Regions from separate parts of the Paenibacillus sp. FSL H3-0286 genome, predicted to be linked through region 1. Evidence: predicted binding sites of a transcription regulator. Region 1 holds the regulator's gene; each other region holds the start of a gene.

Region 1 (9,864 bases):
CATATTGGCAGTCATGGGCAATTCGAGACAATCTATGTACATAAAGAGGATGCGGATTGGCTGATTAACGGAATAAAAGGCTTGTCCCTTGCCCAGATTCGTAAAGATATGAGCCGGGACATCAGCCTTCCTGTTCCTGAAACCTTTGATCCTAACACCTACATACCTTTTCAAGGGAAACCAACAGCTCTTTTACAAGAAGGGGATGTGCTCGACATAGGCGGGCGCAAAATAGAAATTTACCACACACCAGGTCATTCGCCAGGTCATATCAGCCTTTTTGATCATGCCAACGGATATCTGTTTACAGGTGATTTATTGTATGACGTTACGCCAATCTATGCCTTTTACCCTTCGACTAGTCCGGTTGATTTAGTGGCATCCTTAGAAAAGATTACGGAAATTCCAGGAGTTACCCAAGTATTCGGTTCTCATAATACACTGGGTTTAGATCCATCTATTTTACAAGAGGTCGAAAAGGCAGTTCGTGAGTTACGTGAGCAAAAGGTAGTGGAACATGGTACGGGCATTCACCAGTTTGATGGGTTTAGTGTGCAATTTTAGATTTTTCTATGTCGAAAACAAATGGGGGTATGGCGATATGGTGTCTACATCAAAGGCTTTTGCGAAAAATAATTCACACATCTTATTGCGCAAAAAACAACTTAATTATTCAGATACGATTGACCTGAACAGTGCATGCAATTGTTGTACTTGGGAGTAAGCTTCCTTGTACTGGTTGTCGGATTGTTGAATAGGCAATAAACCCGGCAAGAAGGAGATACAATACACAGGCGTTTCTTTGCTGTTCATATATATTTTAAGCGTAAGCTCTTCTATCACATTAGCTTCTTCATCGGTGTCCTTAAGGACATTAATATCTGCACTTGTTGCAGTAGTTTTGCTGTTTTGATGTCTTTTGGATACTTTTGAAAGGGTAAGTGCGTTAACCACAATCTCGGATCCCATTACATTATCAAATGAGTATAGCTTTGCTACTGCTTTTTTGTTACTCTTCGGATTTTTGGTGCCAATTGCTAATTTTTTATTAGGCTCGTTAAGTGCGATCAAGTGAGATTGATTGGGGGGAATGAATGTTTTGGTGAAGCTGATGTTAAAAGATGAGGTCGCATTAACTAGCTTAGAAATTTCAGATGAAGCAGATAGCGTTTTCAATTTTATAATGGCGGCACTTAGAATTAAAACAACTCCTAAAATAGCAAATAAGTACATCAGGATAATCAGCATATAATCACACCTCCTAGTTATCTCATTAGACTCAAATTGTTGCTTATTGAAAGATATGCCTGAATGATCTCCACTAGTATCTTTTAAAAGGGAAATTCGTGGAATTATAGGATCGGCTTCACGATTAACCCAAAAAAAGCACCCAGAGAAACCTTCCGATTCTGCAAATGATGCAAAATTGGGGGTTGCTGCAAGAGTGCTTTTTAAGGTGATTATGTAAACCTATAGAAAATTGAAGGCAGTGATATGATCGGTATAAACAATCAGCTGTTTGTATTCGATCGGAGTCCCATAACTAGCATAAGGTCTTACAGTAACGTCATTGAGGACAACAAAGTTATAGCTGAAATTTTTATCAGGGTGTTCTGCTCCCAAATAAGATATGTATTCGTCTACAATTACATCATCCATCAAAGATTTTAAATCAAATACATCCTCTTTGTTGGAGACGGTTGGAGAGACGATTCCCTGAATGCTGCCAAAAGAGGTGAGCAAATTCACTTTTTTTCCACTAGCTTGTTCATCATTTAAAAGTAAACCGGACAGCTTACCCAGTGCATCGACTTTAAAATCGACGAGGGTTCTAATTTTTGAATTATTCAAACTAAACACATCCTTTTCAATTTGCAATCCTGTTAACAATATTCGACATATAATCACCAAACTCCTAGTATGCTAATGAAAAAATACTTACTTATGTAATGCCCCCCATTTTTTAATGTGATTTGGGGGTTGCCGAGCCTCCATTCGAATTTAATTTCTTATCGTTACTCGTGTGCCTATAGGGACAATAGCAGCGAGTGCTAACACATCCTCGTTGTACATCCGGATGCAGCCGTGGGACACCTCTTTCCCAATGGAGGAAGGGTCATTGTTTCCATGAATTCCGTAGTGTGGTTTAGACAGTCCCATCCAAAAAACACCGAAGGGACCCCCTGGGTCGGGTTGTTTGTTAATAATAGTGAATTCACCCACTGGGGATTGGGTTAACATCTTACCGATGCCGACAGGGAAACCTCTAATCACAATATCATTGTCCAGAAGATATAACATTCGTTGGGTCAGATCTACAATAATTCGGTAGTTGGGCATTATACGCAACACTCCTTTCTAATTAGGATATGAGCAGAACGCCTAAAGGGTTATTCATAGAAAATGGCCATTTTAGCCATTGGGAACAAATGTTCGTAAGTGGTTGGAAAAGCAAAAAAACGTAGAAAAAAGGCTGTTCCGCATATGCGGAACAGCCTTTTATGTTAGAAGTGCATACTTAGTGGATATCTCGAAACAATCCGATGACTCTTCCGAGAATAGTTACGCGATTAAGGCGAAGCGGCTCATAAGCTGGATTCTCCGGCTGAAGCCGTATATGATCACGTTCCTTGTAAAAGGTCTTAACGGTTGCTTCATCTTCTTCGGTCATGGCTACAACGATATCTCCGTTGTCCGCTGTTTGTTGTTGGCGAACAATCACATAGTCACCATTCATAATGCCTGCGTCCACCATACTATCACCCATGACAGACAGCATAAATACTTTGTTGTCACCTACATAGTGAGTAGGAAGTGGGAAGTAGTCTTCGATATTCTCTGTAGCAGTGATAGGTACCCCGGCGGTAACTTTACCTACAACAGGAATCCGTGAGATGGTCTGCGCGAATTGGTGAACATTCTCTGAATCCTCTTGGCCTAGTAATTCTATTGCACGTGGCTTCGTTGGATCTCGACGAATAAGTCCCTTCTTCTCAAGCCGGTCCAAATGACCGTGAACTGTGGAGCTGGAAGCAAGGCCAACAGCTTCTCCAATTTCCCGGACGGAAGGTGGATAACCCTTGCTGCGGACTTCGCTTCGTATAAATTCCAGGATCGCCAGCTGGCGACTTGAAATCTTTGACATTGGAATCAACCCCATATAGTAATGTTTGGGAAAATTATAACATAGAACTACCGTTCGCACAAACATAAGTTCTAACTATTATAAATATTAATCTGCTAGAGTTAAAAAATGGTAGACAAATGATAATAAAATGAACCGCTTGAGTCTCTCGAAAAAAAGAGAACAATTGTTCTGAAATAGTATTGAACAAAACACATGTTCGTGTTATTATAAATTCGAAAGTAAGAACAAGTGTTTGGAGGATGATGATTATGCTAAAATACAGTACATACCGCAGCATCTACGACAAGGCCCCTGTGGTTGAATCTATAGGACATAATGACGTTGCCCGTAATTCCGCTAAGGTGAAAGAGATAACGGAACGTTTGCTTGGAGGGATGATTTCGTTGTTCCGTCAAGATTTCTTTATTAAGTTAATATTGATTTTCGTGCTAGTATTATCTGGCCTAACAGTAGTGGGAAATGTGTTTGCAGGATCGACGACTATAATGAAGGAAGAGAAGCGGATTGTGGTTGAACGTGGAGATACACTATGGAGTATTGCTCTTAAGAATAAACCAGCTGATATGAAGACAGTTGTTTATATAGAAGGAATTAAACGTTCAAGTGGGATTAAGAGTAGTCAAATTAACGCTGGAGACATACTTACTTTACCTATTTATTAATTTTCTGAGAACATAATAGAATGACCAGTAGAGCTTGCAGGGAGTAGACCTTGACAAGCTCTTTTTCTCATGGCAGAGTTAGAATTAATTTATAGGGGGAGGGAAAGTATTGAATATTGATGAGTTGGTCGCGCGAATTAACGAATTGGCACGCAAACAGAAGAGCGTAGGCCTTAATCAAGAGGAAGTGGCGGAACGCGCCAAGCTTCGTGAAATTTACCTGGGGAATATCCGCAATAACTTCCGAGCACAATTAAATACTATTGAAGTAGTAGATAACGATGAGCATGAACAAGGTAACAAGGGGCTTAAACATTAGCTCGCTGTTCCTTTTCATAGATATTTCAGGATGACTAGGGGGAACGCACATGGCCCGTTCTTGGGAAAGAATGGTTCAACGCAACACACAGCAAATCAACAAGCAAAGAAAGAAACAAGGCAAGGATACGATTTATGCCTCTAAATCTCCTACCCAGAATGCCGAAGTCTTTAAAGGTCGCAACATTGCATTTCCGTTAGTGTTAGTGATACTTGGCACTATGTTTTGGGTAGTTGGTTCTATTGATCAGGCCAAAGGTAATGGCATGCTGGCTAATTGGCTGGGAGTAGTACTGTACTATTTGCTGGCAGCGCTATTGTTCTTCCGTCGTCCGTACTTGAAGGTGGAAAAAGCAAGACTGTCCACTATTAAATTCAATCGCGAACGCGGACTTCCAGCTGCAGATATTGAGAAAATCACCCTTTCGCGTGGAGCTGTAGTCATTAAGCACAAAGGGAAACGTACGAAATGGATTTTCACAAAACTTATGAATCGCTATGATACTAATGCGATGAGTACACGATTAGAAGCATTTGCTAAAGCTCACAACATTGAAGTAGTTCACGAATAGAACTAGACCAGTTAAAGGGAGAGGGAGACCTGTAATGCCAATTTCTGCTGTACTATTTGACCTTGATGATACATTGCTGTGGGATGATCGGAGCGTCGAAGAAGCATTTCGTTTTGCTTGTGAAGCCGCCGGGGATACGATCGATCCACAAGAACTAGAAGTTGCAGTTCGTAAGGAAGCAAGTAGCTTGTATGAATCTTATGAGACGTTCCCATTTACAAAGATGATCGGAATTAATCCATATGAAGCACTCTGGGCTAACTTTACGGCAGGTGAACAGCCAGAATTCCGTCAATTGGAGCAGCTTGCACCGGTATATCGTAAAGAGTCTTGGCGTCGCGGACTTGCAGCGTTAGGGGTGGAAGACGAAGCACTAGCTGAGACCTTGGCAACTAAATTCGCAGCAGAGCGCAGAAAACGTCCATACATCTATGAAGAAACAATGCATGTACTGGAGCAGTTACGGGGTCAAGTGAAGCTTCTGCTACTTACGAACGGCTGTCCTGCACTGCAACAAGAGAAACTAGATGGTGTGCCCGAGTTAATTCCTTTCTTTGATCATATTGTGATTTCCGGAAGCTTTGGTAAAGGCAAACCGGATAAGGAAATTTTCCTGCATGCTTTAGAGCTTCTTGATGTAACGCCTGAGCAAGCGGTTATGGTCGGCGATAAGCTGACAACGGATATCCGTGGGGGGCTGGCAGCAGGGTTGACCACGGTCTGGATTAATAGAAAAGGTAGAGCACCTAGTCTTGATATTCATCCGGATCATGAAATCAATCACCTTGAGGAACTTCTTCCACTAGTTCAATCCTTGTAAGATATACAGAGCTATTAGCTCCAACATAAAGACTTTATAAAAGCAGCGAGTTTCTGAGATCCTAAGAAACTCGCTGCTTTTCTGTACATACATACTAACATAAGGAATTCATTAGATTTTTAAGTAAATGATTTAAGTCACAAGACTAATGCGGAATTGACGCAAAATACTGAAAAACCAATAATAATGTGTATAATAGATGGAGATGTATAACATGAATTGGTAGATTTTTATTATTCGATAATGATTGGGAGGGCTCCAAATGATGAGATCGAAGAAATTAGTCGCTGTATTATTAGGTGCAACACTTCTAGTACTAGGTGGATGTTCTTCAAATGGAACCAAGCATTCAGAAATACATAACATGAATATGAACATGTCTATGGAACCTATCAAAGTCGAACTACAATGGAGTCCTGAAGAAGTTGTTGTAAATCAAAAGGTAACCTTTGAAGCTGTGGTGACCCAAGATAACGAGGCAGTAGATGATGCAAAAGAGGTTCTGTTCGAAATTGTGAATAAAAATGATGAGGGACAGAAAATAGAGCTTAAGGGAAAGCTAATTGGTAAAGGAGTCTATCAAGCAGAAGGGACCCTTGAAAAGGAAGGACAATATAATGTCACTTCACATGTGACAGCCCGGACACAGCACTCTATGCCTAGCAAAGAGCTGTCTGTGAAACCATGATTCAAAGGTTCGCAACGCTTACTGAGCAATAACAGATAAAGCAGAGTGGAAAGGAAGGCTTTTCGAAATTCCTTTATTCTGCTAAACTTACTCTAATGTTTTACTGGGGGGACTATTAGTTGGCTAAATATACACTTGAGGAAAGCTTACAACAAAGGATTTTGATCCTTGATGGCGCAATGGGCACGATGATCCAACAGGTGCCTCTTACTGGAGAAGATTTTGGAGGCGATGAGCTGGACGGCTGTAATGAAATGCTGGTATTAACACGTCCAGAAGTCATTCAGACGATTCATGAGCAGTACCTCGAAGCAGGGGCTGATCTCATTGAGACTAACACATTTGGTGCAACCTCTGTTGTGCTAGCTGAATATGATATTCCTCAGCGGGCACGTGAGATCAATCTAGCGGCAGCAGAGTTGGCTCGCAGAGCAGTAGACAAATATGACACACCTGACCGTCCGCGATACGTCGTGGGGGCTATGGGTCCAACAACAAAAACGCTCTCAGTAACTGGAGGCGTTACTTTCCAAGAGTTAGTTGATAGCTATGAGGAACAAGCAGTGGCATTGATCGACGGTAAAGTAGATGTTTTGCTGCTGGAGACCTCTCAAGATACACTTAACGTTAAAGCTGGAAGTATTGGTATTCGTAATGCTTTTGAAAAGACTGGCATCACATTGCCGGTTATGATTTCAGGAACAATTGAACCAATGGGTACTACATTGGCGGGTCAGAATATTGAAGCATTTTATATCTCATTAGAACATCTGAAGCCTATCTCTATGGGCCTCAACTGTGCGACTGGTCCTGAGTTCATGCGGGATCACATTCGTTCGCTTTCGGAGATCTCCTCCGCAGCCGTGAGCTGTTATCCAAACGCAGGATTGCCGGATGAGAACGGACATTATCATGAATCTCCAGATTCTTTAGCTCGCAAGATTGCAGCCTTTGCCGAAAAAGGCTGGCTGAACATTGCGGGGGGGTGCTGTGGAACGACACCAGAGCATATCCGTGCGATGAAGGAAGCACTTTCTGAATATCCTCCACGCCCGCTGACAGGTAATCATCCGCCTGCACTTTCAGGCATCGAGCCTATCTATATTGAGAACGACAACCGTCCATACATGGTTGGTGAACGTACGAATGTACTTGGCTCTCGTAAATTTAAACGTCTTATCGTCGAAGGTAAATATGAGGAAGCCTCAGAAATTGCCCGTGCTCAGGTGAAGAGTGGGGCACAGGTTATTGACGTGTGTGTACAAGACCCTGACCGTGATGAGATTGAAGATATTAAGCTTTTCTTAGAACTGGTTGTGAAAAAGGTTAAAGTACCCCTGATGATCGATACTACCGATCCTAAGGTTATCGATTTGGCTTTGCAGTACTGTCAAGGTAAGGCGATAATTAACTCCATTAACCTTGAAGATGGTGAAGAAAAATTCGAGCTGGTGACGCCGATCATTCATAAATATGGTGCAGCTATTGTTGTGGGTACCATCGATGAGACGGGACAAGCCATTAAGGCGACAGATAAACTGGAAGTGGCTAAACGCTCCTATGACTTGCTAGTGAATAAGTACGGTTTAGCAGGAGAAGATCTTATTTTTGACACGTTGGTGTTCCCTGTAGGAACCGGAGATGAACAATATATCGGTTCAGCAAAAGAAACGATTGACGGCATTCGTTTGATCAAGGAAGCACTTCCAGGCGTTCATACGATCTTGGGCATTAGCAACGTCTCCTTTGGATTGCCGGAAGCGGGTCGTGAAGTGTTGAACTCCGTATTCCTTTATGAATGTACAAAAGCTGGATTAGATTATGCGATCGTAAATACAGAAAAAGTGGAGCGGTATGCTTCCATTCCTGCTGAAGAACGTCATCTTGCTGAGGAACTGATTTATAATACGAATGATGAGACGCTTTCTGCTTTTGTAGCTGCTTTCCGTGGTAAAAAAGTAGAGAAAAAAGAGAAGATTTCCAACCTGTCACTTGAAGAACGTTTAGCTTCCTATGTGGTTGAAGGTACGAAGGAAGGACTCATTCCTGACCTTAATGAAGCATTGACTAAATCTGGTCCGCTGGAGATCATCAATGGACCGCTGATGGCAGGGATGTCGGAAGTCGGCCGGTTATTTAATAATAATGAATTGATTGTTGCTGAGGTGCTGCAAAGCGCTGAAGTGATGAAGGCTTCTGTCAATCATCTAGAGCAGTTTATGCAGAAGGATGAGACAGCGGTTAAAGGAAAAATTATGCTGGCAACCGTAAAAGGGGACGTGCATGATATTGGTAAGAATCTAGTGGAGATCATCCTCTCCAATAATGGTTATCAGATCATTAATTTGGGTATAAAAGTACCACCAGAGACCATTATCGAAGCCTTCCGTCGAGAAAAAGCTGATGCGATAGGATTGTCCGGGTTGCTTGTGAAATCTGCTCAGCAGATGGTCCTCACCGCTCAGGATTTACGTACAGCAGGTATCGATGTTCCGATTATGGTTGGCGGCGCAGCTTTGACCCGTAAATTTACGAAGACCCGTATTCGTCCAGAATATGACGGTCTAGTATTGTATGCTAAGGACGCTATGGACGGGCTGGATATTGCCAATCGGCTTATGAACCCTGAAGAACGGGAGAAGATTGCCGAGGAAATTCGTGTGGAGGCAGAAGCAGCGGTTGCGGTGGCGCCTAAGCAAGAACTGCCGAAACTAACCAGAGCAGTGCGTTCCAAAATATCTCCAGATGCACCTGTATTTGTTCCACCGGATTTAGAACGCCACGTACTGCGTAACTATCCATTGGGGCATATTATCCCCTATGTGAATATGCAAATGCTGCTGGGTCATCATTTGGGGTTACGGGGTTCTGTAGAAGCCCAATTAGCTGCTGGAGATCAGCGGACTGTTGAACTGAAAGGTACCGTAGACGATATTCTCCATCAAGCAATGCTAGAGGGTACCATTACTCCACATGCTATGTATCAATTCTTCCCTGCACAATCGCAAGGGAATGATATTATAGTGTATAATCCACAGAATACGTCCGAGATCCTGCATACCTTTACTTTCCCGAGACAAGGGGTAGAGCCTCATCTGTGCTTGGCGGACTTCTTGAAACCTGTTGACAGTGGTATTATGGACTATGTTGGATTCCTAGTTGTAACAGCAGGTCACGGTGTACGTGAATTGTCTACTCAGCTGAAAGAAAGCGGAGATTATCTGCGTTCACACGCCTTGCAGTCGGTTGCACTTGAAGTGGCAGAAGGACTGGCGGAACGCGTCCATCATATGATGCGCGATACTTGGGGTTTCCCGGATCCGGCGGATATGACGATGAAGCAAAGACATGGGGCAAGATACCAAGGAATCCGTGTTTCATTTGGTTATCCTGCATGCCCGGATTTAGAAGATCAAGGTCCACTGTTTAAGTTGTTATCTCCGGAGGATATCGGTGTTCACCTTACAGAAGGCTTTATGATGGAGCCCGAAGCTTCCGTTTCGGCTATGGTATTTGCCCATCCAGAAGCGCAGTATTTTAATGTAGAGAAGCTGTAATTCTTTCATTTATATACCTGGTCTGTAGGGGATTGTATCCCTTTCAGCGGAACCTCCCGTAACTGGGGGGTTTTTTGCTGGAAGAAGGTCGTTTAGAAT
Region 2 (9,864 bases), 1.4 Mb from region 1:
TCCTAAAGTTTCATGCTGTTCCACAGCTGCTGGAATGCCCCGGATTCGACCTCGAAGAATACCGGTGCTTGACCGTAGCGTACAAGTCCTTGACCGAACAGCGTCAGCTCTACTCGGGCGTTGTCTTCCAGCTGTAAATAGATGATCTTGCGGTCTTCGCTGTCGTAGATGCCTTGCTCGATCAGCGGCTCTGCTGCCAGCGGTTTAGCCGCTTGGAGGGCTGTCAGGAAGCTATCAAGCGCCTCGCCATTGGCGAGTGGCGCCTGCTGCTGGAGGCCGTTGTTCCAACTGTTGAAGCTTTCCCATTGAGCTGAAGTAACTCGGCCTTCAAGATTCAGCTTGCCGAACAGGTCGGCGCCGCTGTTTATGGTGATGCCGTTCGTGTGCTCATACAGTTCGGCGAATACCTCGCCGTTGATTACCGAATAGGACATAATCAGAAAGCTGGAGTCATAGCCCTTCACGGAATAGAGATCCGTTTCGCCGATGTTCGAGGCTAACTCAATATATTCGTCGTTACCGCTCCATTCGTTGATGCCGCCTGTAGTGCGTCCCAACTTATCACCGCGCAGAGCAGCAGCATCGGCAGCGTCAATGCGAGTCGCTGACTGTGTATAAATATTATTTTTATACACGACCAAGGCGATCATATCTGCCTTCACGCCAGACTCCTTATCTGGCAGTTTCAGCTTGGGAATGACAATGCTGCCGGATGTAGCTGTGCCTGAATTGCCAGCATTGCTTGCTCCCGGAGTTACCTGGGCAACCTGCACTGGGGAGCTCTGACTGTTCAACTGCTGCCATATACTAGGCCCAGCCAGACCGATTCCTGCGGCGAGCACGACACTTGCTGCGATATAAACGGTTTTGCGCGGACGCTTCCGCTCCTGCCGCTGCTCTATTTTATTGAACAATTCTTTTTTCATCTCTTCACCTGGTTTCATCGAATCCACCGCTTTCTTATATGTTGTTCGAAACTGATCTTCCTTCACTGTGGTTCCGCTCCTTCCAGCTCCAGTTTTAACAGTTGCCGTCCCCGCTGAAGTCTCATCTTCACGGCAGACTGACTAATCTGCAGAATCTTGCTGATCTCCTGGATGGGATAGTCCTCGTAATAATAAAGATGGATTACGGTTTTATACTTCATGGGCATCGCCATAACTAACTGCAGCAGAGCCCAATCCTCGGGGCTGTCTGCCGCAATTGGCTCAGCGCTCTCCAGCTTAACCTCACGCTTGCGCCAGCCTCTGCCCAGTAGTGTTTTACAATGGTTGGTGATTACCCGGATCAGCCATGCCTTCTGATGTTCGGCATCTTTGAACTCCGGCGCTTTTTCTATTAGCTTGATGAAGGTATCCTGAGTGGCTTCTTCGGCATCTTGCCGGCTGCCTAGATGGACCAAAGCGATCCGGAAAAGCATATCTGCGTAGATTTCGTAACTCTTCATCACATGATTTCCCGGCCGGGTCATGGATCGCTGCATGATACTGTGCCCCCCTTTACCTATAACACCATTTAGGACGGCATTAGGTCACATTTTGTTCCTGAGAAAATTCCTTTGTGTTTGAGCGTAAAGAATGCCTATTCATAAATTATCTCCACAGGCTTACGGACTCAGAAGTCGTTATTTGCATATTTATAGGCTTTTGAGCAGGTTCGCGGACTCCAGTGACGCTATTCCTTAAAAAGGAGGTCTTATATGGTGTTTTTCATGCCAATAAAGGCTATGGGGTCCGCTACACTTTGAAATGGAGGGTTATACCGCGCATAAGATCAACTGTGTCCGATAGCTGCTAAGAACCACGCCAATGTTATCTGTAGTCAGTGGACCTAATGTATAAAAAGGGGCTTCGTTACAAGTTTCAAGTTGCTTATCCATATCCTCTTTAATCAAGTGCATCGGCGCATGTCCTGGACCCTCTACCATCACCTGTCTACGCAAACGATGTTTACCTATTTAGAGCAGGGAAGATCAAAAAAACGCGTTTGCCCAAGCAGCCATGATGCTGACTGCTGAACAAACGCGTCTTTTTAATAGGGCAACTCCTTCACGGGAGATTTTCCTCGATATGTTTATATGTATAGCTCGGATTATTACCTTTAACAGGAGCCCTGCTGTATTGAAAGATCCTTCCATTTTCTTTTCGATAAAAGTATCTTGCGTAGGGTTCGTCTGCAAAAATCACCGTGGTACTTACGAGGGGAGCTTTGGCAATCTGGGTGTATACTTTATCAAAATCTTCTTTCTTATAATTTCTCGTCTCTACTAGATAATGAATGACTTCTCTGTTCATATGATTTTGGAAGTAGTGGAAGGCTAAGGATGTTATTCCATAGATTAAAAGGATTAGAACGATGAAGATTAGTTTTGTTTTTTTCTTCATTAATTCCCTCCATATAAATAATTTGTATATAGTATAAGATAATATACTGAGACTGGTATGTCATTCATAGATATATGACGCAGGAGGAAGAGAAAATACTGGAGCTGGAGCAGCAAATTAAGATGCTGGAGGACCAGGCAAGTCCGAGGCTGCCGGGGGTGAAAATCTTTTAGTTTTTAATATGGGGTTTTGTAGGTGTATTCGTTATTCTAATTCTTATTGGTGTGATACAGTTTGTATTTGCATAACAGATTATACAAAAAGGCAGCAAATACTGATAGTAATCCAGGCGTAAGCGAAAGAAGAATTGCCGGGACATACTATATTTGCTGCCTTTTAACTTATGAAGAATAATGATTCTCTTTTAGTCCTCTTTGGGTTCTTGTAATAAAATGGAGAAGGTCCCCGTTTCGTGATCCACCTCAATCGTCTCAATGCCCACGAAATCCGGGATTTCGGGGTGTACTGCATCTACATTATAATCCGGATGAGTCAGTAATAATTCAATTACTTTAATGGCTTCCATGTCGTTCCCCCTCACGAGAAATTCCACCATAAATGAATATGCAGAGCACTATTGCAACCAAGCTTATTATCTCCGTGATCCGTTGCGAATATGTGTCAGTCGTTCTTCGTTTCTTCCCATCACGGCCAATAATTGCCCTTGGAACACACGTCTTTGGATCTGATCAATCCGCTGTAAGGCTAGCTCGGCAGGAACTTGAAATTCTGCTGCGAGATAGGAGATGGCATCCTCTCGTTGCTCAGGCAATGTCATGCGGGAGATCATGGAGTAAGGCATCGCCGCATACAAGATAAAACGCTCGGATTCATCCTCCTGTGCCCGCGTGAAATGCTCTGGCATCAAGGTCTGATTATCACTGCCATGGCGAAGGAGGTGACACAGTTCATGAAGAAACTCTAGCCGTTGAAGATTGGCTGGAAGGCGGTTGTCGATAAACAGGCTGTACATCCCTGCAGACGCTTCAATGCTCTTGCTTCTCACATCCAAATAATGAACCCAGATATTAAGCCGCTCTGCAATATACGATATTGAAATTTGTGAAGGCTGATGAAGATTTAATCGCTTGTATAAATCCTCCGTCCATTTCTCAAGCACAGTCATTTGATAATATGATTTCATGTTCTCCAACTTATTCACCTCGTTTAAAATCACTAATAAATCACTAATGGGATCGTATGTTCGCATAAATGCGCAAAAGAAAAGCCCGAAGGGCTATGTAGAGTAAAAAAAATGCTAAGGATACACAGGAACATTCGTTCTCATGTATCCTTAGCATAAAGCAATTACACACTAATATCAAGTGTTTTTCCCAAATTCGGAGCAACGCTTTTGCCCAGCATTTCCACCATGGTTTGGCTCTGGGTTTCAGCCTGATTCTTGGCAATATTCATGACCTGTATCCCAACATTTTGAGCTAAGGATGCTTGGCTCATTGCCATTGATAATGCAGCTATATCCATATTGCACCTCCTTTGTGTATATCCTGTTTATCGACTGTCCACCTTCAATTCATTAGGTGATTGGCATTTGTTTGCCAATTCGCCCAAACGGCTTATCTCCTTTTTACATATCTTGTGCTGTAGTCATTAATCATTAGGAGGAATTGAAAATGGGAATGGAACATGGTTGTGGTTGTAACGTAGGTCCGGTAGTAAGTCCAGCATCAGTAGGTCCGGTGTGTAGTCCTTGGACTTCAACAGGAGCAATTCTGGTACTTTTCATCTTGCTGGTTATCATCACTAAAGCTTGCTTATTCTAAGTTAGCTGATGTGCAGTGTAGCCCCATCTGGCGAATGCCAGGTGGGGCTATTCTGTTGCCTGGGGCTGGTCAGACAGACCGTTATTTAAACATAAATTCTACCCGGGTTCCGTCTGCATAATCCTCCAGCTGATTGCCAACCCAGCTTCCAGCCCCGCGGTTATCGCTTGGCGTTATGTATTCAATGTCGGCACCAACGCCGCCTTCCTTACACATAGCCATTGGCCATTCATCCCGGTCATACCCCTTTTTAGTGGGAATCCCTTTTAAGGACTCTTTACGGTTCTCTTCAGCCTGCTCTCGGTTAATCGTACATGTGGCGGATTCACCTTTCGCAATGGCATCCTGAATATGTTTGGCGGTCTCAGGATAGCGGTCTGATGGGAAGGTTAGCTGAACAACACTCGAATCGGATGGAGACGAGGGGTCTGTAGGCTCTCCGTTTTGTTCAAACCAGTAACTAGCCAAAGCAAGTAATGCAACAATGATGAGACTGGAGATCCATTTTCTTACTTTCAATTCTGCTCCTCCTTTTTTGGCACTTAAAATAGTATATCTTATATCATAATTCAGTGCGATTTAATATAATTAGGTAAAATAAAGGAGGACGGAACTGGATATGGAGTACATAATTACCATTGAGGATCAGACGCTTATTGCGGCTGCCGAAGATATAATTACCAGGCGTTATGAATGGGGACGGCACCATGTGGGTGCAGCGCTTCGTACTAAAACAGGAGAGATTTTTACAGCGGTACATGTGGAAGCCAGCATGGGGAGGATTACAGTCTGTGCAGAGGCGATGGTGATTGGCAAAGCGATATCCGAAGGTTATAAGGAATTTGATACGATTGTTGCGGTAAGGCATTCTGACCCAGACAGCGAGGAAAAAGAGATTAAAGTAGTCTCTCCCTGCGGCATGTGCCGAGAGTTAATTGCGGATTATGGAATAGACTGCAAGATAATTGTATCGGAGGATGACCGATTAGCTAAATATGAAATCACTGAACTATTGCCTTTAAGGTACACGAGATAAGAAAAAAAGTAATGAGGAGCCGCGGAGCTCCTTTTTTTGTTGAGCCGTGAATTTATTCAGCAGTTCCTTATATCGTCCCAACTTATTTTACAACTTCATGTCCATTCGCTGAGTTCATGTCATTATTGTCCCCATACTATAACTTAAAAAGATTTAAAAGGATGGTGAGAATAGATGGAGCAGCGGATTATTCGTCAGATGGTTGATTCAGCATCAAGGTTCGTGGGCGATGTGCAGTGGCAGATGGCTTTTCGCAGATTACAAATGGCTCCGGCGGATTCGGGGCTGTCGTCCTCGGCTCAGCTATTGCTGAATACCCTCTATTACTTGCAGGGAAAGGGTGTGATAAGCGGCCAACATGATTATTTGGAAAGTGCAGACGAGCTCATGGAGAAGCTTAAAAATACGAGTGGGCAATATGCTGCGCTTCATGGCTACGAGCTGGGCGCAATCAATAATCAGTCACAGGCTCTAATTGACAATCAACGGAATTGGGTCGTCAGCAGTGCGATACGCTGGTCTAGGGCCGGCGGGATCGTAACGATGTGTTATCACGCTGCATTACCGGGGACAGCGCCAACTTGGGGGAATGTAAATACGAGCCTAAGCAATGCTGATTTTGATAAATATATAACCCCAGGTACCACCCAGTATAATGCTCTGTTAGCTGATCTGGATAAGATAGCCTTGTCGCTGAAAAAGCTTAATGACGCAGGGGTTCCTGTACTTTGGCGGCCGTATCATGAAATGAATGGTGGATGGTTTTGGTGGGGGCAAAAGAGCAATTACGCTGCATTGTGGAGCCTTATGTTCGATCGTTTTACCAATTATCATAAGCTGCATAATTTATTGTGGGTTTGGAGTCCAAATGCAAAAAATCAGTGGTGTGATGAGCCGGCAGAATACTATCCGGGCAGTGATAAGGTAGATGTGCTGGCGCTCGACATTTATGACGCGGATTTCAAGATTAGTCATTATGATAATTTATGGGATCTGGGTCGTGGCAAGCTGATTGCGATTGGTGAGAATGGAGAGCTTCCGTCTGCTGAACTGTTGTCCAAAACACAGCCCAAATGGTCTTATCAGCTGACCTGGGGGAAACTCCTCTATGAGAAGAATACCGATGCTGTGATAAAAGCTTTTATGAACGATAAAATGGTATTCACACGAGAGGAGTATGCTGCTGAGGCCGCCGCTTTCGCTGCTATCGGGGATAGTGTGCTGGAGAGTGGATTATGTGGCCAATATTACAATAACATGACGCTCAGCGGCACGCCTGCACTGTTGCGTACGGATGCCAATATTAACTTTTCATGGAGACAAGGTTCGCCTGATCCTGCCATTCGTGTAGATGCGTTCTCTGTGCGGTGGAGTGGGAAGCTGACGGCTGCTTTTAGCGAGGTGTATACCATTTATTCCTACTCTGATGATGGGATACGGGTATGGATTGATGGCGGGCTAGTCATTGATAGTTGGGTGAATCAGAGCGGCCAGGAACGAAAAGGGAGTATAAACCTGATTGCAGGTAAGCCGTATGAAATAAAGGTGGAGTATTATGAGAATGCGGGCGACGCCCGGGTTGTTTTGCAGTGGGAGAGTCCGAGCCAGATCAAGGGGGTTATCCCAGCGGGGGCATTTTATCTTCCATAAAAAGAGTACTTCAAGTATGCAAGCGCAAGCAAAAAGCCCCGGTTTTCCGGGGCCTTTTTACGTATGAACGTCTTAAATTTGCTCGCGGTAGCTAATGTTGTTGGCGATCTTCTCGTCACGAACGGCTTTGCGCAGAACATCTTTGACGGTTTGGGCATCATGGATTTTTCGAAAAAGAAGCTGAGGCGCTGAGGCATCATCAGAAAATACAGTTAATGACCCAATGCCAAGCATCCGGTCCATGATAGACTGTTTTACGGATAAATCGCGTACGCGCAGCAATTCGATTTCTTCAACATTTTTACCGATAAGTCCGGTCTTTACCATAATACGCTGACTTGTAATGGTATATGAAGTTGTGTTAAGTCCTACGATTCCTTTGAGTCGATCCGAGATGCCGGCAGGTTTGCCTTTCCAGAGCACGACTTCTTGAATGACATGATTATCTACTGCGGGTCGATGAGCGGTTACTGGAGCAGTGCCGTCAAGGCTGGTTCCACATTCTCCACAAAATTTAGCGCCCTGCTTGTATTCCGCTCCACAGGTGGTGCAATAAGGCATAAATACTCTCCTTTCCTGATCACAATTAAAATAATTATAACATAACAGTCATTTTACATATATTTCATTTGCGCTTTACACAAACCGACATTATCCTGTTAAGTGGAGGGATAAATAATGAAAAAAGCTTTACTAATAGGAATGCTGATGATGACTGTCATCCTTAGCGCCTGCAGCAATAATTCAACTTCATCGGCACCTGCCACGGAGGAAGAAGTGCAGGAGACCGTGCAAAACTTCTACAATGAAATGTCTAAACTTGAAGAGTCAGGAAAAACTTCTTTAGCGGAGTTCAACGAAGCCATTGCTGGTTATTCAGCAGGAGAACTCACGGACAAGCAGTTGGAGAAGAAAATTAAGCAATTCCAGAGTACCGCAACTGATTTATCGAATCAAGCCGAGAAAGTAAAAATTTCCTCCAGCTTGCCTGAAGACATTCGTAAGTTGCTCGAAGAGTCTAAAGTTGCCTTTGAAAGTGCTTATTCTTTAAAAGAAGAGGCCTCTCAAGGCGCTGATTCCGCAAACGTTACGGCTGAGCAATTTAATGAATTGAATCAGAACGCTGATGTAGCGATGTTATTCGGTATTTCCAAGCTTAACGAGGCAAGAGAAGCAACAGGACTTATAGACTCCGAAGGTCAGGCTACCTCAGAGTCTGGGGACGTTGTTCAAGAATAAATCAAATCAGGCGCTGTGCAGTTTATCTGTCAGCGTCTTTTTGCTGCGAATTTTAGCTTGAATAGATATACATTAATATATATCTTTTGAATAAAGAGTGACCCTTAAAAAGGTATCTTTTTCCTGATTATTGATTAATATGCGAAGATGCGGATATAATACAAACATACGTTCGTGTTGAGAGGAATAGATATATAATTAAGGAGGGGTTACCATGGGCAAAAAGCTGGAGAAAAACGGGCTGTGGGAAAGCAGCCGCATGATGCTGCCGGAGCATAAGATACGAATTATAAGAGATGAACGGGAAACGCTGCGCCGCATCAAGCCTATTCTGGATGAGCAGAAGCTGGAGGAGATTGAATGTACACTGGCTTTGTCGTTGCGGAGTCATGTACGAGTGACAGTTGTTCTTTTTGACCCTTTTGAAAATACGATGTTAAGTGGTTTTGTGACTTCCATTCACACCCACTCGCGTGAGTTTAAGCTGCAGTGGGCGGAGGAATGGAAGTGGATCGATGTGGATGATATTGTCGAGGTCTACATCGTTTAATGCTGAGAACCGTTGCCTTCGCTTTTCTCATAAGCGATTAAGGTAACGGTAGGATTACCGGTCAGATGTGCAATGGAAGCTTCAGCATTCCGAATAATTTCCAGTGCTTCTTCCTGTTCACTAAGGGCTGCAACTTTATAGCTATCGCTATGAATATCCATATGTCTCCCACCTTTCGTTAAATATTTTGTCCTTTTTTGTGGAAATCATCCTAAAGGGGACAGGGGTACAGGCAAATAGGGCAGCGGCATCATTGAATATACCAAAGGGGTGATTCTATGCTGACTTTGGAGCAATTGAGGGAAAAATCCGCGGCGCGTCTGGTCGGGCTTCATCCTGTCTTGGCGGCAGGTGCGAATGTTTTGATTCAGCAAAGCCATGCGAGAGGAGTCCCTATCGTTATTACTCAGGGTCTACGGACCATTGCTGAGCAAAATGCTTTGTATGCGCAGGGTAGAAGCAAACCAGGACCGATAGTTACCAACGCTAAAGGCGGTACCAGCTATCATAATTATGGTCTTGCGTTTGATTTTGCGCTTTTGCTGCCGAATGGCACTAGCCTTTCTTGGGATATCAATCGTGATGGTGATAAGGATAAGACAGCGGATTGGCAAGAGGTTGTACAGGAGGCTAAGCGGCTTGGTTTAGAATGGGGCGGGGACTGGACCTCTTTTAAAGATTATTCACATCTGCAAATGACTTTCGGTTTAACTATAGATCAACTTCGGGCAGGTAAACGTCCAACGACGGACCAAGCCAAAGAGGCTTTAAAAAAGATTACCGGAGGGGATGATCAGGTGAACAAAGACGTTACAGTGACCATTAACCTAAACGGCCGCAAGCTTACCGATGGCGTTCTTGATACCGGAATAACCTATGTGCCCATACGTGCGCTGGCTGAGGCGCTTGGAGCAAAGGTTACTTATGATGCTGTGACTAAGACAGTTAATGTAGTAAAAGAGTAAAACCACCATGCATAGACAGTGCCGTCCAAGGGGAAATTATCAGTGATAACTAACCTTAAAGGGAGGCATAACACTGTGAACAAGCTGATAACAAGCCTTGCATGCGGTACTGTATTATCAATGAGTCTAATGGGAGCTAGCTATGCATCAAATGCCGTGGGATCAGCAGCATTGGGCGGTATCCCAGCCGCGAATACCGGGATGGATGGGACTGCGGAACACACTCGGATGATGAACACGGAAGGCAATCTAATGA
Region 3 (9,864 bases), 270 kb from region 1:
GAACTTATAAAGTACTGCATCTCTTTCCATACCCAGAATCCCTTCGCTTGAACCAACCATGCCCGCATCGGTCAAGTAAGCCGTTCCACCCGGCAAAATCACATCATCATTCGTCTGAACGTGAGTATGGGTCCCTACTACAATTGATGCGCGACCATCCATGAAATAGCCCATGGCGATTTTCTCAGAGGTAACCTCTGCATGGAAATCAACGAGAATGCATTTATGATCTCTACGTAGCTCTTCCACAATTTCTTCACCCACACGGAAAGGACAATCAATCGCAGGCAAAAATGTACGGCCTTGCAGGTTAACTATAGCTAGCTCTTTGCCGTTACCTTTAACAACTGTATATCCTCTTCCCGGTGTTCCTGGAGGAAAATTAGCAGGACGGATAATCCGGGCCTCATCGTCGATAAACTCGAAGATGTCCTTGTTGTCCCATGTGTGATTACCCATGGTGATTCCGTGAACGCCCCAGTTAAAAAATTCATTTGCGATCGCTTTAGTAATACCTCTACCGGCAGCAGAATTCTCACCGTTAACTATGATTATATGTGGTTGATATTTGCTTTTTAATGAGGGCAACATCTCCCGAAGTGCCTTCCTACCTACACTACCTACGATATCTCCAATGAATAGTACTTTAATGTTTTTCTCCTCCTAATCTTAACCTCTGCATCTAACGGATAAGTCTTCATATTTAAAAGAAAAAAGGCCCCGCTTAGGGGCCAATTTTCATCAAATATAAGAAAGTATAAGTTATATCTTATCCTTTAACCTTATATTCCTAGCAGAAACATGTACAAGGAAACGATCATAAATATCGTTATTTCCGAAGCGTATGTTATCTACTTATTGCCTATTTAGCGTATTCAACAGCCCGTGTCTCACGAATAACGGTAACCTTGATATGTCCTGGATAATCCAGTTCACTTTCAATCATCTTCGTAATATCGCGAGCAAGACGGAATGCCTCTGCATCGTCAATCTTCTCTGGCTGTACCATCACGCGCACCTCACGGCCCGCTTGAATAGCAAATGATTTCTCAACGCCTTCGAATGACTCTGAGATTTCTTCCAGTTTCTCTAGACGTTTAATATACGTTTCCAGTGTTTCACGGCGAGCACCAGGTCTAGCAGCCGACAATGCGTCAGCGGCACCAACCAACATAGCAATAACCGAGGTAGCTTCGCAGTCTCCATGATGAGATGCGATACTGTTGATAACAACCGGATGTTCTTTATATTTCTTCGCTAGTTCAACGCCGATCTCAACATGCGAACCTTCCACTTCATGATCCAGCGCTTTGCCGATATCATGGAGTAATCCTGCACGTTTTGCAAGCACGATGTCTTCCCCAAGCTCACCGGCCATCAGTCCTGTTAAATAAGCAACCTCCATGGAGTGCTTCAATACATTTTGACCATAGCTTGTACGGAATTTCAGACGCCCCAGAATCTTGATCAAATCTGGATGCAAACCGTGAACGCCCACTTCGAAAGTAGCTTGTTCACCATATTCCCGAATCCGTTCGTCCACTTCTTTGCGGGATTTCTCCACCATCTCTTCAATACGAGCGGGGTGAATACGTCCATCAGCCACCAATTTCTCAAGTGCCGTACGGGCCACTTCACGGCGGATTGGATCAAATCCTGACAAAATAACTGCTTCCGGCGTATCATCAATAATGAGGTCGATACCTGTAAGAGTTTCCAAAGCACGAATATTACGGCCTTCACGACCGATAATCCGACCTTTCATCTCTTCATTCGGCAACGTAACAACTGAAACCGTTGTTTCCGCTACGTGATCAGCTGCACAGCGTTGGATAGCGAGTGTGATGATTTCACGGGATTTCTTATCCGCTTCTTCTTTCGCCTGCTGTTCAATTTCTTTGATCATTTGTGCCGTTTCATGGCGAACTTCTTGCTCAACATTGCTAAGAATGATACTTCTTGCATCTTCGATGCTTAAATTGGAGATACGTTCCAATTCAGTGACTTGGTTTTTGTAAATAACATCAATTTGCTGTTGGGTTTCATCAATTCGTTTCTCTTTGTTAGCTACTTGTTCTTCTTTTCTTTCAAGCGATTCCATTTTTTTATCCAGAGATTCTTCCTTTTGCAGCAAACGTCTCTCTTGCCGTTGGATTTCATTCCGACGTTCACGAGTTTCTTTCTCAGCTTCAGTACGGATTCTATGGACTTCGTCCTTAGCTTCCAATACTGTTTCTTTCTTCAGCGCCTCAGCGTCCTTCTTCGCATTCTCAACGATGACAACGGCTTCTCTTTCTGCGCTTTGGATTTTAGCTTCTGCAAGGGATTTACGAATAAAATAACCGAACCCAAAGAATATTGCAGCTACAACGAGAACGATAATGACCCAGATCCATGATTCCAGCATCTGTTCACCTCCTCGTTGGTTCCTCTCCAAGGTATATCCCTGGGAATTGTGCAGTTGTTTAACTATCCGTTCATCACCATACAAAAAACCGGTAAACAACCGATTGCCATACTGCACATGCTGCACATGCACACTGCCCGCCTTATCCGGCGATTACATTTCATATGAGTTGTACGTGAACCGTTTAAAACAGTCTCCTTTTTGGGAAGGAAAAAGGATTCTAATTTTATGCCGATTCATGTTATATTTTATTATTTATAAAAAGACATTGTCAAGAGAGTCGATATACGCATTAATGTCAAGAGAATCAGTGATTCTAGTAAAAATCCTCATCTTCACCTTCATAATTGTCTTCCGCAAGTAAAGTATTGATCACTTGGCGAACCATATCGCCCGAAAATCCACGGCGCATAAGGAAGGCTCCAGTCTTTCTTCGCTTATCTGAAGCTTCTCCACGGATGAGATTCCATTTCTTGCGCCCAGTTTCGAGTGCGCTCTCCAGCTCTTGTTCAGGAGTAATATTCTCCAAAGCTTCCGATATAAGGGTTTTGTCTATCCCTTTCTCACGTAGCTCTTGTCGAATCCACATCTTCCCTTTCCGCTGGTTCGCTATTCGTTGCTCTGCCCATTGCTTAGCATATAAAGGGTCATCAAGAAGTCTTTCCTCCTGCAGCCGCTGCACCACTTCCGCAATAATAGTCTCTCCTATTTCCTTCTGGCGTAAACGGCGAGTCATTTCCATAGCGGTGCGTGGTTTACGTTCTAGATAACGGAGGCCTTCTACATAAGCTCGTTGACGCTCATCAGCTACAACAATTTCCACCAAATCAGCCTTCATAAAAGAATTACCAGTAATCATTCGATATTTAATCATGACGTCCTCGTGCACAGTCATGTTATATGCTCCGAAATGTATGATATAACGGTGGTCAGATTTCTTTTGACGTTCTACTTTAGTGATCTCTAAGAGTTCTCCTTCAGGAAAATCAGATAACACCTGCTCATCTTGTTCTTCTGCTTCAAAATCCAGTTGTATTACCATAGTTGTTTGTCACCTCGTAGCAATAGATCGGTTATCGTCTTACTTTCGTTACTTGTTAAGAAAAGACACCCTGCAACAATCAATCACAGGGCGTCCTATTGCTTAATATACTATTCGATTTCGAGAAGCAATTTCTCTTCTTCTTCTTGCTCTGCAATAATATCTTCATTCTTCGGCGCAGCAACAATAGTGGATAAATTACTTGCTTCACGGATCTTATTCTCAATAATAAGGGCAATATCCTGATGTTCCTTCAAAAACTGTTTAGCATTCTCACGTCCTTGACCGAGACGCTCGCCTTCGTAGGAATACCATGCACCACTCTTATTCACGATATCCATTTCAGTACCGATATCTACAAGACTTCCCTCTTTGGAAATCCCTTCACCGTACATAATATCAACATCAGCCTGTTTAAAAGGAGGGGCTACTTTATTCTTCACAATCTTGATCTTAGTACGGTTACCAACCACATCGTTCCCCATCTTGATGCTCTCTACGCGACGTACATCTAAACGTACAGAAGAGTAGAATTTCAATGCACGACCACCCGGAGTTGTCTCAGGGTTACCGAACATAACACCGATCTTCTCACGAAGCTGGTTGATAAAGATAGCGATCGTATTGGATTTGCTAATGGCACCAGAAAGCTTACGAAGTGCTTGAGACATCAAGCGAGCCTGCAATCCGACGTGGGAATCACCCATATCGCCTTCAATTTCAGCCTTAGGTACCAAAGCAGCAACGGAGTCAACGACAATAATATCAACGGCTCCACTACGAACGAGTGCTTCGGCGATTTCCAGCGCTTGTTCACCCGTGTCTGGCTGAGAAAGCAGCAACTCATCGATATTTACGCCCAAGTTACGTGCATATTTCGGATCAAGCGCATGCTCGGCATCGATAAATGCAGCTTGTCCGCCTTGTCTTTGCACTTCTGCAATAGCATGAAGAGCAACTGTTGTTTTACCTGAAGATTCCGGTCCATATACTTCAATAATACGTCCCTTTGGAAGTCCGCCTATACCTAACGCAATATCAAGTGCCAAAGATCCGCTAGGTACAACTTCCACTTGCATATGCGTGGATTCTCCCAGTTTCATTACCGAACCTTTACCAAATTGTTTTTCTATTTGACGAAGCGCCATATCAAGCGCTGCACGACGATCTGACAATCAGACCACTTCCTTCACTGTTTATAGTAATATAATAACGTGTTTTTAAGGTCTTGCCAAGCTTTTTTTCGAACATACATTCGTTTTTTTTGTCTTGGGCGTTATTTATCCCTTTTATTGTAAGCCTCCCTCCGGAGATAGAAGTTAATTAAATTCCCCACTTCACCGGACATCAACGACTTATGATCATGAGTAGTCATCGTGATCAAAATCTCTGCAAATATACAAAAAACCGCAGCAAAGAAATCTCAGTGCCACGGTTCTTCCGTATGTGTTTATTATAACTGGGCTAATCTCCCATTACAAGTCTGAACCCTCAAGAGGTGTCTCCACCTTGCGTTCCTCAAGTCTCCGCCACAGACGATACAGCAGAGCCTTTACAGTACGCAACCGGATATTTTCCCGTGTACCTTTAAGATTAAGCTCATAGACCTCTGTCTTACGTCCCCGTTCAGCCAAGCCGATAAATACAAGTCCAACAGGCTTGCGCTCAGAATAACCCGGTCCAGCCACACCCGTAACAGATAAGCCGAAATCGCTGTCTGCAATCATTCTCACTTGGTCAGCCAACACCTCGGCAACTTCTCGACTTACGGCTCCAGGAGCATTGGGTCCCTCCAAATAAGCACTTGGCACATTCAGTAGCTTTTTCTTTAGGTCATTCGAATAGCAGACGATTCCGCCGGCAAACATCGATGCACTGCCTGGAATATTTGTTATGCTCTCCATCAGCAAACCTCCGGTGCAGCTCTCTGCCGCACTTAAGGTCAGGCCGGCATCCGCCATCCAATCCACAATCAATTGCTCCAGCGGCACATCAATGTTCGCATACAAATGTTCCGGCAAAATCTCCTTGATTTGTTGTTCCAGTATCTCCAGCTTTTTTGTAGCTTCATGCTCAGAAGGGGCCTTTGTCGAAATACGAACAGTTACCTCTCCCTCTTTGGCATACGGAGCAATCGTTGGATCAGTCTGACTGCGAATCAGTTCGATGAGCTTGTCCTCCAGCAGTGATTCTCCGATGCCGGCAAATTTGAGCATTTTTGAATAAAGCGGTGTTTCGTTCGTCAAGGCGTGCTGCTGTAGCCACGGTACTGCTTTATCAACGAACATCGGTTTCATCTCACGAGGTGGACCTGGAAGCACAATATAATATTTCTTCTCATGCTCAAAAGCAATCCCAACCGCAAGACCGATTTCATTCGGCAACGGTGTAGTTCCTTCAATTATAAGTGCCTGTTTGCGGTTATTTTCGGTCATAACGATCTTACGATCATCAAAGAAACGTTGTACATGATCCATCGCCAAACGATCAATATGGAGCGTTCTACCTAGCGATGCAGCCAGTGCGTCTTTAGTCAGATCATCCTCAGTGGGGCCAATTCCGCCCGTAAAGATAATAACGTCAGCCCGACTCTGAGCGATCTCGATGGCTTGCTGTAGGCGGCTGCTGTTATCACCGACAACGGTTTGAAAGTATACATCGATCCCGATGGCAGCTAGCTCGATAGACAAAAACTGGGCATTACTATTCACGATTTGACCGAGCAAAAGCTCTGTCCCTACTGCAATAATCTCCGCTTTCATACCTGGCTTTCGCCTCCTCGTTATAATGTAGGTACACTGCTTTTGGATTTCAAAAAAGGTAATAGGTGCTTCACCTATTACCTTTCCTTGTATATCCAGCTTACATGCTTACGCATTATGCAGCTGTAGCAGATCCTTATTCTTCACAAAATAATCAATTCCAGAATAAATAGTGATCAGCGCTGCGGCCCAAATAGCAATATCGTCTACAGGAATACTGACAAATTGAAATGGGAAATTATTCAACAACAGCAGTGAGATCGCAACAATTTGTACAACCGTCTTTATCTTGCCCCATTTGCTGGCGGCAACCACTTTTCCCTCTAGCAATGCAATCTGGCGAAGTCCGGTGACTGCAAACTCACGACTGATGATTACAATAGCAATCCATGAATCGCATCTGCCCAGCTCCACAAGTGAAATCAGAACTGCAGATACCAGCAGTTTGTCCGCAAGTGGATCAAGGAGTTTACCGAGATTGGTGACCATATTATATTTCCTAGCAATGTAGCCGTCTATTCCATCCGTGCTGGCCGCAAGCAAAAAGATTACAGCTGCTACCAAATGATTAACAGATAGCTGAAACGAGCCCCAATGTATCGGTTCTGGATAAAAACTGAAATCCACCAGTAAAAAAAACATCATAATCGGGATCAGGCAAATACGAGCTAGCGTGATGCGGTTGGGCAAATTCACTGAAGTTTTCCTCCCCTAAATCGTTCATACAAATTGCCTAAATCAGGCTAATCCATTTCTACTTAAGCAAGTATATTATAGCAATAAATAGGTGTCAAAAAAACAGAAAGCACCCCGCGTTGTTAGTGCTAATAAGCACTGCGGGGCACAAAATTCTATTTCATGTTCATGAATTGTAGATCCAGCGGCAAATCAGCTTTACGCAAGATCTGAATAATCTGCTGCAAATCGTCGCGGCTCTTACCGGTCACACGAATTTGATCCCCTTGGATCTGGCTCTTCACCTTTAATTTTGAATCACGGATCAGAATATTAATCTTTTTCGCATTCTCCTGATCAATGCCTTGCTTAAGCCCTAAACGTTGACGTACAGATCCCAGGGAGGCCGGTTCTACTTTACCGAAATCCAGATTTTTTAGGGTAATGCCTCTTTTCACCATCTTTGATTGTAAAATATCAATAACAGCGTTGAGCTTATATTCGTCTTCAGAGGCGATTATAAGTGCGTCTTTCTCCAGCTTCAGACTGCTTTTGCTGTTCTTAAAATCAAAGCGGTTGTCGATCTCTTTCTCTGTTTGGTGAATAGCATTCGTTAACTCCTGCATATCCATTTTGGATACAATATCAAATGAACATTCTGAACTCATTAAACTCCACGTCCTTTATACAATTAGTCTGCTACTATTATAAGAGAATGGTACTATTAAGTCTAATTTTGGATAAATCATTATGTAGCTCACCCGACATAGAAAACAGCCCCACTAAGTGGAGCTTTTCCTTCGAGTGAGTTTGGTTCAAAGGGTAGAAACACGTCTCCACCGGAAGTACGCCGTTGGAGACGTTCATTTCTACAGCTTCTATCTGCTTCGGACCGGATTACGAAACATATCCAGAATTCCTAGCACAATATGTGCAATACCGAATCCGAGAATTCCGTATCCCCAAGCACCTGGTGTCAAATAGTATCCGATGAGACTGACAACAACCCCAAGGCCAGCTACAATCCAGCTAACTGTCATAAGATGTACACCTCACTTTGGCTAAAACTGAAAACATTCTTATGTTCTCCCTAAAGCCAAAGTCTATACATCCTATTTGTTATTCGCCTGTCCCTTCACTTTGGGTACCTTCACTTCCAGAACCGTCGTCAAGATTAAGCAGGAGACGTGAGGACGTCTTCTCATCCGTGATTACTTGACCATTTACGGTAATCTCAGTTGCTGGGGAATACCCAGACTTAATATACATGCCTTCACTGCCCAGAACGAAGCTCATAGTTTCTCCTGCTGCTGTATTTCCGAAGGAGAGTTTTTCACCTTTGGAGTTCTCGCCTTTGTAAACTTCAAGCCAGCTTACTCCGGATGCAACAATCTCAACCTTAACTTCGCTTCCGGCAGGAGCTGAAACCTTAAATTTCGTTGTTTTGCCTGACTTCCCATCTGGTGTAACCGTGATAGATTGAGGAGACGGCGTTGGTGTCGGTGTTGGCGTAGGCTCCGTAGTTGGCTCAGTAGTTGCTTCTGCACCTGCCGAGGAAGTAGGCGCTACTACACCGCCTCCTGATGCGGGTGGAGATGTTTGTGCTGTATTAGGATCCTGCACATTATTGGTGATATTTGTTTGATCAACTTGATCAGGGTCTGCTTTGTTTAAACTAGAAGCATAAATGTAAATCACTACAATAATCAATATAGGGAATGTCCACATCAGCACCGTTGGCAGCCATTTTGCATTCCGTTCGGTTTCGGGTCTACGGCTGCGCTTTTGAATCACCGTCTCCATGGTCGTGTCTGCGGGTGGTGCAGGTACGTTCCCATGCTCCTCGAGCAGTTCGTCAGGACTCATGCCTACTGCTTCTGCATACGTTTTGATAAACGCCCTCACATAAAAACTTCCTGGAAGCACCTTGTAGTCTCCAGACTCGATGGCTTCCAAATACTTTTTGCGAATTTTTGTTACTTCCTGGACATCGTCAAGACTCATCCCTTTTTGCAGACGTGCCTCTTTCAATTGCCGGCCCAGTTCCGACATACCATCACCTCCTGTAAGTTCTATGAATGTAAACTTCCTTAACCAGCTTTATAAAAAAACATGCTCGGAAGTGTATTCTTCATCGTTTGTGTTCTATAAATCATCACTGTAGCTCGTCGTAAATGACTCGTACAAGATTTCTTCCGTTGGATTATTCCGCAGCTCAATAATAATATCAAAGTCATCATAACTATACTCAGATTCGCGTACGAAAATATCTGGATGCTCAATAACCTTTGTGCTTGGCATGCTCATAACATTTTGCAATAAATTATAATGTTTCTCATTAGAGCGGATCGTACTAACTATACCATCAATTATAAATACATTATGTGGGTTCATCTCATCTTCAGCCAATTGACTGCGCACCGTCTGCCGCAATAATGTGGAGGAGACAAATGTCCAGCGTTTCATAGCACAGACACTGCCAGCTATAATGGATTCCGTCTTTCCTACACGGGGCATACCACGAAGTCCTATAACCTGATTCCCATCTTTTTTAAACAGCTCACCGAGAAAATCAACCAATAGACCTAGCTCATCGCGGGTGAAACGAAACGTCTTCCGATCATCTGAATCCCGTTCAATATATCGCCCATGGCGCACAGCCAGCTTGTCCACGAGCCTTGGAGACCGCAGAGCTGAAACTGTAATATTATCAACTTTTTTGAGCATTTCGCCCATCAGCATAATTTTCTCATCATCATTGGTCTCCAGCAACATTCCGCGAGTTTTTCCTTCAACTCCATTAATCGTCAGAATGTTAACTTCCAGCATCCCTAACATTGAAGCGATATCACCAAGCAGACCGGGTCTGTTCTTGTGAATCTTGTATTCCATATACCACTGTTTATATTCCACTTGTACACCTCATAGATTCCTTTTCCCTACCCTTTGCCAATACAGCAAAAAAAGCTGCCCCGGCA

The links. The regulator LexA, encoded in region 1, represses DNA repair genes until DNA is damaged. The targets are predictions, from matches to a motif close to CGAACATATGTTCG.
Region 2: a site for LexA is predicted at 3,578-3,591, ahead of MHB37_RS24130 (ImmA/IrrE family metallo-endopeptidase). Genes of this name have one in related genera too.
Region 3: a site for LexA is predicted at 4,694-4,707, ahead of recA (recombinase RecA). Genes of this name have one in related genera too.

The regions. Positions count from the first base shown of each region.
Region 1 covers NZ_CP150285.1:4,017,926-4,027,789, reverse strand. Annotated here, with positions in the region: gene MHB37_RS18170 (MBL fold metallo-hydrolase) at 1-564, shown strand, start outside; gene MHB37_RS18165 (hypothetical protein) at 670-1,248, opposite strand; gene MHB37_RS18160 (hypothetical protein) at 1,471-1,851, opposite strand; gene MHB37_RS18155 (L,D-transpeptidase) at 2,002-2,340, opposite strand; gene lexA (transcriptional repressor LexA) at 2,519-3,145, opposite strand; gene MHB37_RS18145 (LysM peptidoglycan-binding domain-containing protein) at 3,397-3,810, shown strand; gene MHB37_RS18140 (DUF896 domain-containing protein) at 3,920-4,129, shown strand; gene MHB37_RS18135 (hypothetical protein) at 4,179-4,700, shown strand; gene MHB37_RS18130 (HAD family hydrolase) at 4,735-5,520, shown strand; gene MHB37_RS18125 (FixH family protein) at 5,783-6,208, shown strand; gene metH (methionine synthase) at 6,388-9,765, shown strand.
Region 2 covers NZ_CP150285.1:5,372,804-5,382,667, reverse strand. Annotated here, with positions in the region: gene MHB37_RS24155 (hypothetical protein) at 3-992, opposite strand; gene MHB37_RS24150 (RNA polymerase sigma factor) at 989-1,483, opposite strand; partial or broken gene MHB37_RS24145 (phosphomethylpyrimidine synthase ThiC) at 1,814-1,933, opposite strand; gene MHB37_RS24140 (DUF3139 domain-containing protein) at 2,049-2,384, opposite strand; gene MHB37_RS24135 (hypothetical protein) at 2,749-2,910, opposite strand; gene MHB37_RS24130 (ImmA/IrrE family metallo-endopeptidase) at 2,977-3,528, opposite strand; gene MHB37_RS24125 (YjfB family protein) at 3,693-3,869, opposite strand; gene MHB37_RS24120 (hypothetical protein) at 4,019-4,168, shown strand; gene MHB37_RS24115 (DNA-entry nuclease) at 4,250-4,687, opposite strand; gene MHB37_RS24110 (cytidine deaminase) at 4,788-5,204, shown strand; gene MHB37_RS24105 (glycosyl hydrolase) at 5,379-6,854, shown strand; gene MHB37_RS24100 (PH domain-containing protein) at 6,927-7,415, opposite strand; gene MHB37_RS24095 (hypothetical protein) at 7,533-8,093, shown strand; gene MHB37_RS24090 (YolD-like family protein) at 8,308-8,643, shown strand; gene MHB37_RS24085 (hypothetical protein) at 8,640-8,804, opposite strand; gene MHB37_RS24080 (M15 family metallopeptidase) at 8,922-9,608, shown strand; gene MHB37_RS24075 (WGxxGxxG-CTERM domain-containing protein) at 9,684-9,864, shown strand, end outside.
Region 3 covers NZ_CP150285.1:4,292,765-4,302,628, forward strand. Annotated here, with positions in the region: gene MHB37_RS19245 (TIGR00282 family metallophosphoesterase) at 1-651, opposite strand, end outside; gene rny (ribonuclease Y) at 863-2,407, opposite strand; gene MHB37_RS19255 (regulatory protein RecX) at 2,724-3,449, opposite strand; gene recA (recombinase RecA) at 3,560-4,624, opposite strand; gene MHB37_RS19265 (competence/damage-inducible protein A) at 4,925-6,211, opposite strand; gene pgsA (CDP-diacylglycerol--glycerol-3-phosphate 3-phosphatidyltransferase) at 6,320-6,907, opposite strand; gene MHB37_RS19275 (YajQ family cyclic di-GMP-binding protein) at 7,063-7,554, opposite strand; gene MHB37_RS19280 (hypothetical protein) at 7,765-7,926, opposite strand; gene MHB37_RS19285 (RodZ domain-containing protein) at 8,006-8,938, opposite strand; gene MHB37_RS19290 (DUF3388 domain-containing protein) at 9,032-9,799, opposite strand.